DNA from 3 places in the Lysinibacillus sp. G01H genome. Region 3 is predicted to be linked to each of the others. Evidence: riboswitches for the same ligand, from Rfam matches in the RefSeq annotation. Region 3 holds a riboswitch; each other region holds the start of a gene.
The links. Region 3 has a riboswitch for S-adenosylmethionine ahead of PSR12_RS01865 (O-acetylhomoserine aminocarboxypropyltransferase/cysteine synthase family protein). Riboswitches for the same ligand answer to the same signal wherever they lie in the genome.
Positions count from the first base shown of each region.

Region 1 (4,200 bases), 1.3 Mb from region 3:
AGAGAAACATTTCTACACAGTTTTTTCTTGTCTAAAAGGATAGGATCCTATAATATTTACTTAACGGTCGGTAAAAAAGGAGGGTAATAATGGGAAATAAAGAACAAACTTTTCAAAAGATTATAGAAATTGCTTATGGGATGTTTGCGGAAAATGGGTTTGAAAAAACAAGCTTAGCAATGATTGCTACAGAGGTCGGTATTTCAAAACCAGCCATTTACTATTATTTTCAATCAAAAGATCAATTAATTGCTTTCATATTTGATGAATTATATAAAGAAATTCAACATGATGTCGCTGTGGATTATAAAGAGCTTTCTTCCGCTAATTTTAAGGAGGAATTACTTAAGCTAGGCTATAATTCTATTGAGGCACAGGACAAGGACCCTTATTTTAATAAAATATTTAATCAATATGTACTATTAGCAGCTCGCGATGAAAACTATAAAAGACAATTAGTAGAGCTAGAAACCAGCTTTTTAACCAGCTTTGTTGCTATCCTACGATATGGCGTACAGCTAGGAGTGCTAGAGGATACTCCCCATCTAGAAGCGAAGGCCCAGATGCTAGCCCTGGTCTATGATAATATCGGTAATTTCATGTTAACAGGCAACCAATTGAACTATCGGGCTATTTGGAAGGAGGCAGTACATAGCGTTATTCAAGGGGGCAAAAATGATAAAGGGAAATAATGATCGGCGCATTGAAGGTCTTGATTTTGCAAGAGCTCTCGCCATGCTTGGCATGTTCATTGTCAATTTTGGCGTCATAACAGGTTCTACAACGAATGGTTCAAGATGGTTAATTGCCTTCCAACATCTTTTCGAGGGACGTGCTTCGGCCGTATTTGTCATGCTAGCAGGGATAGGGACAGCCTTCATGACTCGTCAAGCTAGAGAGAGTAAGGACCCAATCCTTCTTCGTCAGAATCGACTTACTTTGTGGAAGAGGGCGCTTTTGTTATTTACGATAGGGATAATATTGTATGCGATCGGCTGGACGGGAGATATATTACATTATTATGGCGTGTATATGTTTGTTGCTGCTTGGTTGATTGCCCAATCCAAGAAAATGATGATCTTCATAATTGGTGCCATCCTTATCCTTTCACAATGGCTCCAAATTCAATTTAGTTACCTTGCTGGTTGGCATCCAACATATGTGTTACTAGAGTATCTTGATTTTTGGACACCAGCAGGATTTATAAGAAATTTGATGTTTAATGGCTATCACCCTCTATTCCCCTGGATTTGCTTCTTTCTGATAGGTATGGTAATGGGCACATTAGATTTAACAAATCATACATTAAGAAAAAACTTACTGGTGACAGGTTTATTGCTAGTTATCATGACTGAGGCTTGTTCAAGGTTATTCATTAAGCTGACAACCATTCATTTATTAGATGTAGAGAGTGCATTGTATTTATTTGATACAGGACCGATTCCACCGAATGTGATGTATGTCCTATCTAATTCGGCTTCGGCTATTGTCATCATCGTGGGCTCCATCTATCTTGTAGAGACATGTAAAAATAAAGTAATTCAATCTTTCATATTAACAGGACAAATGTCTTTAACGCATTATGTTGGCCATGTTGTTATAGGCATTGGAATACTAATTGTTTGCCAAAGGCTGGAGAACCAAACACTTGCTTTTTCCATGCTGTATGCCTGCTGTTATTTTTTAGGATGTGTCGTTGTTTCTGTATGGTGGAGGGCTAAACATCATCGAGGCCCACTTGAATTCATGATGAGGAAATGGAGCTTGTAATAAATTAATGGATTGCCATCTATTTCTCACTGACTAGGCATAAAATACTTTAGGTAAAGGGAGTCTTTTAATCTAAACGACATATTGCATAGTATTCAGCTAGGTTTTCTAATATTTTGTATTGACATTCCTATAGCAGAATTATAGAATTATTTTCAAGAAACGCAGTACTCTTATCAAGAGAGGTGGAGGGACTTGGCCCAATGAAGCCTCGGCAACCGAAAAACAGGTGCCAAATCCAACAGATGGTGTCTGAGAGATAGGAGGGGCTATCAATCAGTTTGATGCGTTGGCCTCTTTATGAACAATAAGGATAAAAAAGAAGGGGTGTATCGTATGGCTCAGTCAGTAAAAGTAGATGATAAGAAACTAGAGGCAATTGCGAAGGCGATTCAAAATCTTGAATTTGGTGAAGTGCATATTACGATTCAAGATGGTGTGATTGTGCAAATTAATAGGCTTGAAAAGCAGAGATTTCCGCAGAAAAAATAACAATGATTTCAGTAGAACTTATGTCAAACGGCCACCTATAAGCATGAAGGATTTCCTGTGCTTACAAGTGGCCTTTTTTTGTGTAAAGGCTAGCTATAAAAGCTTTTTGGTATGGGACCGATATGACGGCGATGATACAGCAAAGGCTCTTTTTGAGCATTTGTAATGTCTACGACCTGCCCAATAAAAATGGTATGGTCGCCAGCATCGATTTGCTGAAATGTTTTACATTGTAAATTAGCTGCGGTATCATGTAAAATCGGTAGTCCTAAAGAGGAAGTTGACCATGATGCTTGTGCAAAGCGATCAGGGATTTTACTAGCAAATAGTGTACATAAATGCTCTTGATCACTCGCTAAAATATTGACCGCAAAATTTGGCGCAGTCGTGAAATAGGGATGGAGCTGAGATTTTTTATCGAGTGACCACAAAATAAGGAGCGGGTCGATTGAAACAGATGCAAAGGAATTGACGGTTAAGCCAATCGGTTTTGTGTCATGACATGTCGTGACAACTGTTACGCCTGTAGGATAATTACCTAATGCCAATTTAAAAGCAGCTACTAAATCTGTCATTCAAATCACCTCTTTATGAAATTAGTGAACGGAGTTTGTAGGTAAACGAAACTTTTTTTCATATCCTACTAGTAACTCCTTTTCTTGAGTAAATTTTAAACTAATCAAACATACAGGTAAAGGTAATGGGGAAAGAAAGGGGAATGGCCATGACTTTATATTTTGATCATCTGGTTCATCAAGTGGAGTCACCAGAAAATATAAAGGTTTTCTTCAATAAACGAAATGTCCATACAGTGAATGGTGGGCAGCACACGATGTGGGGGACTTATAATACGTTAAGCTACTTTGGCTTAAGCTACATTGAACAAATTGCTATCTATGATCGTGATTTATTTGAGCAAGCGGCACAATACCCATATTCCCTACATTATACGTTTAAACGTGATCAAGAGCGCCAGGGATTTTCTCGAATTGCTCTGCGCACAAAAAATATTGACGAAGAGGGTCGACGCTTGCGAGCATTGGGCTATGAAGTATATGGACCAGATGCATGTAGCAGAACAAGACCAGATGGCACGGTGGTAGAATGGAAGCTACTGCATTTTGGTAAGCCAGATCTGCCAATTGATTTTCCATTTTTAATTGAATGGGCGGAGGAAAATGAAGAGCGTTTGGTTCAATTAAAGGCAAGTGGTGCCATTGATGTAAAACAGGCTATCACGATGGAATCCGTCCAATTCTACGTCAAGGACATGCAGGCAACAGTAAAACTGTGGCAAGAGGTGTTACAGCTACCAGTGCCTACGCAGTATGAGCAGTATATGTCACTACAGCTACCGAATATGCGTTTAGATTTCTATGAGGAAGAGAGTGCGATGGCAATGACACTTGGCCATGTCAAAGAGGGACCATTTGGTGTGACATTAAAGGATCCTAAACGAACAAAGGAAACATTAGTTTGTCCTGGTGCTTTTTATTGGATAAATCGATAATGAGAAAAAGGCTGGAACATAAGCTAAATAATCTCTAAATTAACAAAACATGACAACTAGAAAAACCGAACTATTCCAAAACACTTCGTGAGCATTTCAGTGGATAGTTCGGTATTTTTGTTGGCTGAAACACTTTTGACCCAGCCACTTTACATAGTGTTGAAAACAAAAATATCCATAGAATTTCTAATGCAGGCTACTTGCTTTCCTGTGGGCGAGCCGCTTCCTCCGCTATCGCTACAATCCACTCACTTTTTAGCAAAGGTGTTCACTACTCATTTTATCGAGAGGTGCTGTCACCCATCACTTTTCTAAAAGGTCTTTTTCTAGTGACATGATCTTTATTCAACAATGGAAAAATCCACTTCATCAGAGAAGTGGATTTTCGTTGCCAATAATTATTCAATTGTCATTTTTTTCGGCGTTTC
Region 1 is NZ_CP118397.1:1,673,432-1,677,631, forward strand. It holds gene PSR12_RS08110 (TetR/AcrR family transcriptional regulator) at 90-692, shown strand; gene PSR12_RS08115 (DUF418 domain-containing protein) at 676-1,770, shown strand; SAM riboswitch class I at 1,941-2,036, shown strand; gene PSR12_RS08120 (YezD family protein) at 2,107-2,262, shown strand; gene PSR12_RS08125 (flavin reductase family protein) at 2,352-2,837, opposite strand; gene PSR12_RS08130 (VOC family protein) at 2,987-3,772, shown strand; gene PSR12_RS08135 (amphi-Trp domain-containing protein) at 4,171-4,200, opposite strand, start outside.
Region 1: it holds a riboswitch for S-adenosylmethionine, as region 3 does, so the genes downstream of both, PSR12_RS08120 (YezD family protein) here and PSR12_RS01865 (O-acetylhomoserine aminocarboxypropyltransferase/cysteine synthase family protein) in region 3, are expected to answer to the same signal.

Region 2 (4,200 bases), 660 kb from region 3:
TTGGCATCCTTATATAGTGAATGTCTTACAGCAGGATGTTTCGAAGTCTATAGCTATTAAAGCGGTGCTTGATCATTTTAATATTGACCCTAAGAATGCGATTGCCTTTGGGGATGGGGATAATGATATTGATATGTTGGAGTATGTAGGAGTAGGAATTGCTATGGGAAATGGTAGTAAAGCTCTAAAAAGAGCTGCCAATTTTGTTACAAAGAAATCTACGGATGGCGGTATCAATTTTGCTTTACGTCAGCTTCAAGTCATTTAGAGCGCTGAGGTTACACTATATATAGCAGGTAGATTTTAATAAATTTTAGGTGGGATGATTTATGGCACATCACGTGCAGTCTCTAATTGAACATTACGGATACTTTGGGATTATCGTGATTCTAATTGGAGGTATTGTTGGGGTGCCACTTCCTGATGAGGTGTTTCTAACTTATGTAGGCTATAGTGTTTACCGAGAAAGTCTTGAACACATTCCTGCTTTGGTCAGTGCAATGATTGGTGCGGTTGGAGGCATTACCTTAAGCTACTATATTGGTTATCGTTTTGGCTTACCGTTATTGCAGAAATATGGCCCTAGAATTCATATTACAGAGCAAAAAATTGACTTTACGAAAAAGATGTTTACAAAAATAGGACCTACCCTATTATTAATTGGCTATTTTATTCCAGGGGTACGCCATTTGACAGCATATATTGCGGCTATTAATAATTATCCTTATAGAAAGTTTGCGCTTTTTGCCTATATAGGGGCATTTATCTGGACGTTCACATTTATATCATTAGGAAAGATGCTTGGAGAGAAATGGCGATTTGTTGGATACTATTTAACTCATTATAGTATCTATCTTATCCTTTTATTTATTGTAGGGATGCTCATTGCTTACTTTTTATTCAAAAAAAGAAATGGACAAACATAAAAGTCGGTATACGCTATACCGACTTTTATGTTATGGCAAAATAGCAAATGAGCGCACAGGGAAGCCAGATGCTTTTTCTGGCTTAGGTACGATATTGAAGATGATAGCACCTTTCGCAGGTAGCTTGTCTAAATTAGTCATTAGCTCAATTTGATAGGTGTCTTGGTCAAGCACAAAATATTCGCCCTCTAGCTTGCCATTTTTACGAAAATCAGCAGCAGAGTCCGTATCGAATGTTTCATGACCAATTGCGCTTACCTTACGTTTTGTTAGTAAAAACTGTAAAGCTTCTAAACCCCAGCCAGGGATATGGTTATGTCCATCTGCATCCTTATTACTGAAAGCCTCTTTATCTGGCCAGCGCTTACTCCAATCTGTACGTAATGCAACAAATGTTCCTGCTTCAATTTCTCCATGCTTGTCCTCAAAATTAAGAATATCTTCTACACTTAATGTAAAATCATGGTTGCTCGCAGCCTCTTGTGATTTATCAATAACAACAAGGGGGAGAACAAGCTCTTTTAGTTCTAATTCTTCTAAGTAGCGAGTATCTCGCACAAAATGAATGGGTGGGTCGATATGTGTGCCATATTGACCAGGGAACGTGAATTGTTGAGCGAAGAAACCATCCTTATGAGAAAATAATGTTTCAAATTTAGCGTCCTCAAACATAAAAAAATGTGGTGAATTAGGGCCGAAAGTATGTGTTAAGTCAACCCACTGTTTCGATTTTAATAATTCCAATGCTTGCAAAAGTTCATTAGACATCGATTTCCCTGCTTTCTGTAAAAAATAGTGGTAAATAAAAAAGGAGTCCCCTAATAGAAGAGGACTCCTGCTTGAAACAACGGTAGTTCTTCTTCTCATCTTCAAGGCTGATCATTTTGCCAATTGGAATTAGCACCATACTGTTAGCTGGTTGCTGAGACTTCATCGGGCCAATCCCTCCGTCTCTCTTGATAAGAAAAGTAATATAAGAATTTTCAGAAATAACAATACAAACACTTTAGCATAGTTTTTTATAGTTTACAAGTTCACTAGGAATTTTCACCAATTCAAATTTAAGGTGACGCCACAACAATCATTATCAATAAGACGTATTATAAAACTGTCTGGTGTATAGTTTGTTTCAAATTTCACCGTAATGCCTGTTGATGTGATTAATTTTTCAACCTCTGTTTTATTTGAAAGTTGAGCAGCATTCATTAAATCATGTGCGAATTGTTGGGAGCTATCTATTTTATCCGTAAGTAATTGGGCTTGCTGCATCATCGCCTTCATCCGTGATGCTGAAGCTTTTAATTTGTGTGTATCGACAGGTGGAAAAGGATTATTGGTCGGCATTGCTAGGTGTTGCGAAAAGGGTCTAATGGCAAAATGATTAGCGATAGGCGATGTTGGATAATGATAGGGATGCACAAAATACGGATAAGGATTGTAATACAAGGTCATTCCTCCTATCCTATAACTGATAACTTATCTTATGTAGCCAAACGGCTTTCGGTGTTATTAGCAGTGCAATGTTTGTCCTAAACATTTAAAAAGGAAGCTAAAGTAAGCTTCCTTTTAGCCAAGTACATTCAAGACATCATCAATTTTTTTACTATGTGATAAAATGCCATAATTCATCCATGTTAAAAAGTCTACTTCATAGATACAGTTGCTTTTAACGGCAGCTAGGTTTTTCCAAGTAGGAGTTTTTAAAATAGCACGTTCCTCATTTTCATAAATGGAATGTTGTTTATCAAAGGTAATAAATAAATGATCAGCATCTAATTGCAACAATTGAGCAAATGTCAGTTGAACTTTACGTTGATTGTGCGGAATACTCCATACTAGTGAATGTGGCATTAAACCTAAGTCACGATATAAAATGGGGCCCGTATAGCCACATTCAGGGCCCGCGTATAGAGTAATGCCAATGGCTGAAATACGGAGAAATGCCACACTTTGCCCATAAACAGATTTGCTAAGAATTCCTTTTGCTTGTTGTACTTTATCTTCATATTGTAGGATTACGTCTTGCATCAAAGAGGTTTTTCCTGTTAGATCTGCAATTTTAAATAAAGTAGATTGCCAATTCTCTCCGGGGTGTGAGAGGTGGCAGACGGGGGCTACCTCATCTAAATGATGAAAGGATTCCCAACGCTCTATACCAGAATCTAGCATAATTAAAGTTGGCTTATAGTAAAGGAGTCGATCTATTTCTCTATTTTGTACATCGATATCTGGCACTTCCTGTAGACCTAAATAGTCTTGTTTTCCCCATTTTGAATGACTGAATTGAGCAATTGGCGTAATCCCAAGGGCAACAAAGAAATCTTCTAAGAATGGTGCAAATACACGTAGATGGCTGCCTTGATTTCTTCGATATTGTCCTGGAGAGATGCCGACATGTTCTTTAAAACGACGATTGAAATAATACTCATTATTAAATCCGACAGATTGGCTAATTTCAAATACTCGATCATTTGTTGTCATTAATAGTTGCTTAGCTTTTTCAATACGAATGTTAGTTAAATAGTGAAGAGGAATTTGTCCCGTAATATCTTTAAAAATACGCGTATAATTCCATCTTGGTACGTCAGCGAGCTGTGCTAGCTGTTCAACCGTCCACTCCTTTTCATAATGTTTATGTAAATGGTTAATGGATTGTTCAACAGATTGGCGATCATTTTTTTGCATCTGCTTGGGTATGGTTTGATGTAAGAGCAATAACATCAGTTCTTGAAAGTGCACATGCTGTTCAAAAATCGTGTGTTCATCCTCTGCTAACCGGTTCTGATAGATGACTTCTAGCAGTCTATGACATTGTGAAAAGGGGAGAAGATGTCGTTCGCTGATACTTGTAAAATGGCTATGTGAATTCTGACTATTACTGAGATTGACAATGTTGAATTGTAATTGATAAAAACAAAGGTGCTCACTTTGAATGTGGATACTAACCGTGTTATTTGGCGGTATCAATATGCACTTTTCTTCACTAAAATGAATGGTGTCATGATCTATTTCTAGCTTTCCGCTACCATTCATTACGATGAAAAGTGTATAGAAATCACTACTAATCAATAACTTTTTTGATGATTGAATTGCATAAGAGATATTTTGTAACGTATAAACATGTGTTAAGTTACCCATTGATAATTCACCCCTTTTTGTTGAATTGGCATAACAACACAAAGAAAGCCCTCATTAAGAGCGTTCTTCATGTTGTTGAAAAAGATCATATGACTAGTAGAAAAAGCCCATTTAGCAAGGCAAGGGGTTGATTTCC
Region 2 is NZ_CP118397.1:4,404,229-4,408,428, reverse strand. It holds gene PSR12_RS22385 (Cof-type HAD-IIB family hydrolase) at 1-268, shown strand, start outside; gene PSR12_RS22380 (DedA family protein) at 330-926, shown strand; gene PSR12_RS22375 (cyclase family protein) at 957-1,694, opposite strand; SAM riboswitch class I at 1,787-1,892, opposite strand; gene PSR12_RS22370 (YuzC family spore coat inner layer protein) at 1,974-2,378, opposite strand; gene PSR12_RS22365 (helix-turn-helix domain-containing protein) at 2,493-4,064, opposite strand.
Region 2: it holds a riboswitch for S-adenosylmethionine, as region 3 does, so the genes downstream of both, PSR12_RS22375 (cyclase family protein) here and PSR12_RS01865 (O-acetylhomoserine aminocarboxypropyltransferase/cysteine synthase family protein) in region 3, are expected to answer to the same signal.

Region 3 (4,200 bases):
TCTTCTTCAGTAAAAACACGTTCTTGAAATGCTGTATGACCAAATACTTCCTGCCATTTTCTTTCAACTGATGTAAGAAGGTGTTGAATGGATTTATTGTTGACAAATACATGCCCTTCATTTAGCTCATATATTAGATAGGATACAATGTTTTGCGCACTATAGATGTTACCCATTTTAAACACTCCTTTATCATCAGTTTTTGGGAAGAGTAGTCACTGGCTAGGCAACTACCCTTCTATATATTCAAAAGTGGGGGAGCACTTATGAAAACATTAACCTTTTTTCTAAAGAATTTTCGTACTGTTAACTTATTTCCTAGTATATACCATGGATTTAATAAAATCAACAATACATATAAAATTACTTGGTATTTTTTTATAAGGTTCTGATAATTAACGGGTGCAATAATAGGTTGATGTAGCAACGTTTAACGCATTACCAAATGAGGCTAATCGAATGAGAAAATACGTAAACGCCACAACATTCTACCATTTGCTTTAAACTTTAAGCTTCTACTGTTTGTTCAGTTGTTGTTGCCTGTGTAATGGCTTGATCTAAATCAGCAATAATATCCTCTACTGCCTCTAAACCGATGGATAAGCGAATGAGCGACTCGGTTACACCAGCTTGAACTAATTCTTCTGCTGATAGTTGCTGATGTGTAGTGGAAGCTGGATGAATAATTAATGACTTTGCATCACCTACATTTGCTACATGTGAAAATAATCTCACGCTATCAATAAGCTTTCTCCCAGCTTCTCGTCCACCCTTGATGCCAAATGTAAGCACTGAACCGAAGCCATTTCTTAAATATTTTTTTGCTAACCCATGTGTCGGAAAATCTTCTAGGCCGTTATAATTTACATACTCCACAGATGGGTGGTTTTGTAAATACTTAGCCACTGCCAACGCATTTTCATTGTGTTTAGGGATACGCAGATGAAGCGTTTCTAACCCTTGCAATAAATTAAAGGCAGCATCAGCACTTAGTGTTGGACCAAAATCACGTAATAATTGTACACGTAGCTTTGTAGCAAAGGCAGCAGAAGCAGTATCAATTCCATAACGTAACCCATGGTAAGAGGCATCTGGTTCAGTAAAACCAGGGAATCGACCGCTAGTCCAATCAAACTTACCAGCGTCTACAACAACGCCCCCTAAAGTTGTACCATGACCTCCTATCCATTTAGTTGCTGAATGAACCACAACATCTGCACCGTATTCAATAGGTGTAGAACCGTAAGGAGAAGCAAACGTGCTGTCAATAATTAATGGTAGACCATTATCATGTGCAATTTTAGCTACTGCTTCAATATCTAAAACCTTTAAGCTTGGATTACCATAAACCTCTGCAAAGACAGCTTTTGTTTTATCAGTAATCGCCGCATTGAAATTCTCTGGATTTGTTTCATCTACAAAAATTGTTTTAATACCGTAGTTTGGTAATGTGTTAGCAAATAAATTATACGTACCACCATATAAAGAACTAGCTGCTACTATCTCATCACCAGCTCCAGCTAGATTTAAAATGGAAAATGCGATAGCTGCTGCACCAGATGAAAGTGCTACTGCTGCTGTTCCACCTTCCAATAAAGCCACACGTTTTTCAAACACATCAACTGTTGGATTAGTAATTCTTGTGTAAATGTTCCCTGCTTCCTCTAAGGCAAAAAGACGTTGCGCATGAGCAGTGTCTTTAAATACGAAAGCAGTTGAGCGATAGACTGGAACTGTGCGAGAACCCGTCACTGGGTCTGGCTCTTGACCACCATGCAACAGCAATGTTTCTGGTTTAAAATTTGTCATTGTGTACCTCCAAATGGTTATTTTTTTACGATGGTACCGGAGATGAGGAGGATTTTTCTGTAGAAAACAAAAACCCTCTTCAGCTAAGAAGAGGGTTGCGGTTGCAAGTTTTCCTCCCCTTATCTGCCAGATCCAAGTAAGAATCTGTAGGAATTAGCACCTTAGTAAGCTCATTGCTTACTGGTTGCCGGGCATCATAGGGCCTATCCCTCCGCCGCTCTTGATAAGAGTATGAGATTCAATTTCCATCGTTGTTACACAGTATAAACATAGAGTTTTTTTCTGTCAACATGTAAATTTTATTTTTTCCGAAACTTCTGTCTGCTCTTATACGTAATATGAACGCATACACTATTTTAGAAAAAATTTTGAGAGGAGTATTTTTATGGTAAAGGCCGTGATCATTTTTCTTATGATTGGCTATTTAATAGGCTGTATTCACGGCTCTAAAGTGGCTCAATTTTTATCGGGGGTTGATTTAAAAAAGGCTGGGCACGGTAATGCTGGTGCCTCTAATGCTACTCTTTCCCTTGGTTGGAAATATGGCGTTTTAGTTGCCCTCATCGATATAGGCAAAGGTGTTGTGGCTATTATAGGTGCGCATTTTTATCTAGCTGACGCCATTCATTTAACAGAAGAACAAATTTGGCTGCTTACTTATATAATGGCTGCTGGGGTTATTTTAGGTCATAATTTCCCATTCTACATGGGCTTCAACGGGGGGAAAGGAACTGCCTCCATCATTGGTATTTTACTTGCTGTTGATTGGAAGATTGGTTTATTTGCACTTATTTTATTTGTTATTTTATCCTTTGCAACAAATTATTTAATTGTTGGTGTTCTAGAATTTTATCTCGTGTTTTGTACAGCAACTTATTTATGGATTCCTGGCATTGGCCCAACCATTATAGCTCTTCTTCTTTTTGGCATAGCCATTATCCTGCACCTTGAAAATATTAAACGATTAGTCATTGGCACAGAGCCTAAAGTAACTTCTGCCTTTAAGAAAAAGAAATAATATTTTTTGGATATTTTTGTATTATTTGTGACCATGTATTTTCTCTTTATCTACTCATATTGCTGTAAAAAACACAATTTTCACATAGATTTTTTTCTACAATAAAATCGACATATTCTTATCTTAATAAAACATTATACAGGCCGATGTTATGGATAATGATCGTCATTTTTATCGTAGAAAGGATGAGAAAATATGTCTTCCCCAAAGCAAGCAGCTACAAAATTTAATTTAAAGCCACTGTGGATTGGCTTGGCATTCGCGTTACTAATCATTATTACCTTTTTACCTAATAATGGTGATTTACCTATAGCTGGGCAACGAGCTTTAGCCATTTTAGCTTTTGCAGTCATCCTTTGGGTTACAGAGGCCGTTTCATATCCTGTGAGCTCGGCCATGATCATTGCGCTAGTAACTGTTTTACTAGGACTCGCTCCGTCAATGGAGGATCCAACTACAGAGCTAGGAACAGCTAGCGCATTAAAATTATCTTTAAGCGGCTTTAGTAATTCTGCCGTTGCTTTAGTAGCAGCAGCTCTTTTTCTAGCGGCAGCAATGCAAATTACTAATCTACATAAACGACTTGCTCTTTGGATTCTTTCATTGGTAGGAACGAAAACAAAAGCTATCGTATTTGGCGCTATTTTAGTCTCTATCGTCCTCGCATTTTTTGTACCTTCTGCTACAGCACGTGCTGGCGCAGTAGTACCGATATTGCTTGGAATGGTGGCAGCTTTTGGTTTACCACGTGATAGTCGGCTTGCTGCCTTATTAGTTATTACTTCGGTACAAGCAGTTTCCATTTGGAATATCGGTATTAAGACTGCAGCAGCTCAAAATATGGTGGCTTTAAACTTTATCCAAGAGCAATTTAATGTGGATATTTCATGGGGTGCTTGGCTACTTTATGCCGCCCCCTTCTCAATTATTATGTCTATCTTTTTATTTTTCATTATGATTGCTTTAATTAAACCTGAGACTAGCAATATCGAAGGTGGTAAAGAGGTCATCAAAAAACAGCTTGCAGAGCTTGGCCCATTAAAGGCTCCTGAAATTCGTTTAATCATTACATCCGTAGTTTTACTATTTTTCTGGGCAACTGAAGGAAAGCTACATCCATTTGATACGACAACAGTCACAATTATTGCTATCGCTATTCTATTAATGCCTAAAATCGGTGTGTATTCGTGGAAGGAAGTTGAGCCTCATATTCCATGGGGAACAATTATCGTCTTTGCGGTAGGCATTATGTTAGGAACCATTTTACTAAATACGCAAGGTGCTGCATGGTTATCAGATAAAGTTTTTGGTTCACTCGGGCTAAATACTATGCCTTTACTAGCAACCATCGCACTCGTAACTTTATTTAACAT
Region 3 is NZ_CP118397.1:376,916-381,115, reverse strand. It holds gene PSR12_RS01870 (hypothetical protein) at 1-176, opposite strand, end outside; gene PSR12_RS01865 (O-acetylhomoserine aminocarboxypropyltransferase/cysteine synthase family protein) at 508-1,809, opposite strand; SAM riboswitch class I at 1,926-2,039, opposite strand; gene PSR12_RS01860 (glycerol-3-phosphate acyltransferase) at 2,195-2,827, shown strand; gene PSR12_RS01855 (SLC13 family permease) at 3,023-4,200, shown strand, end outside.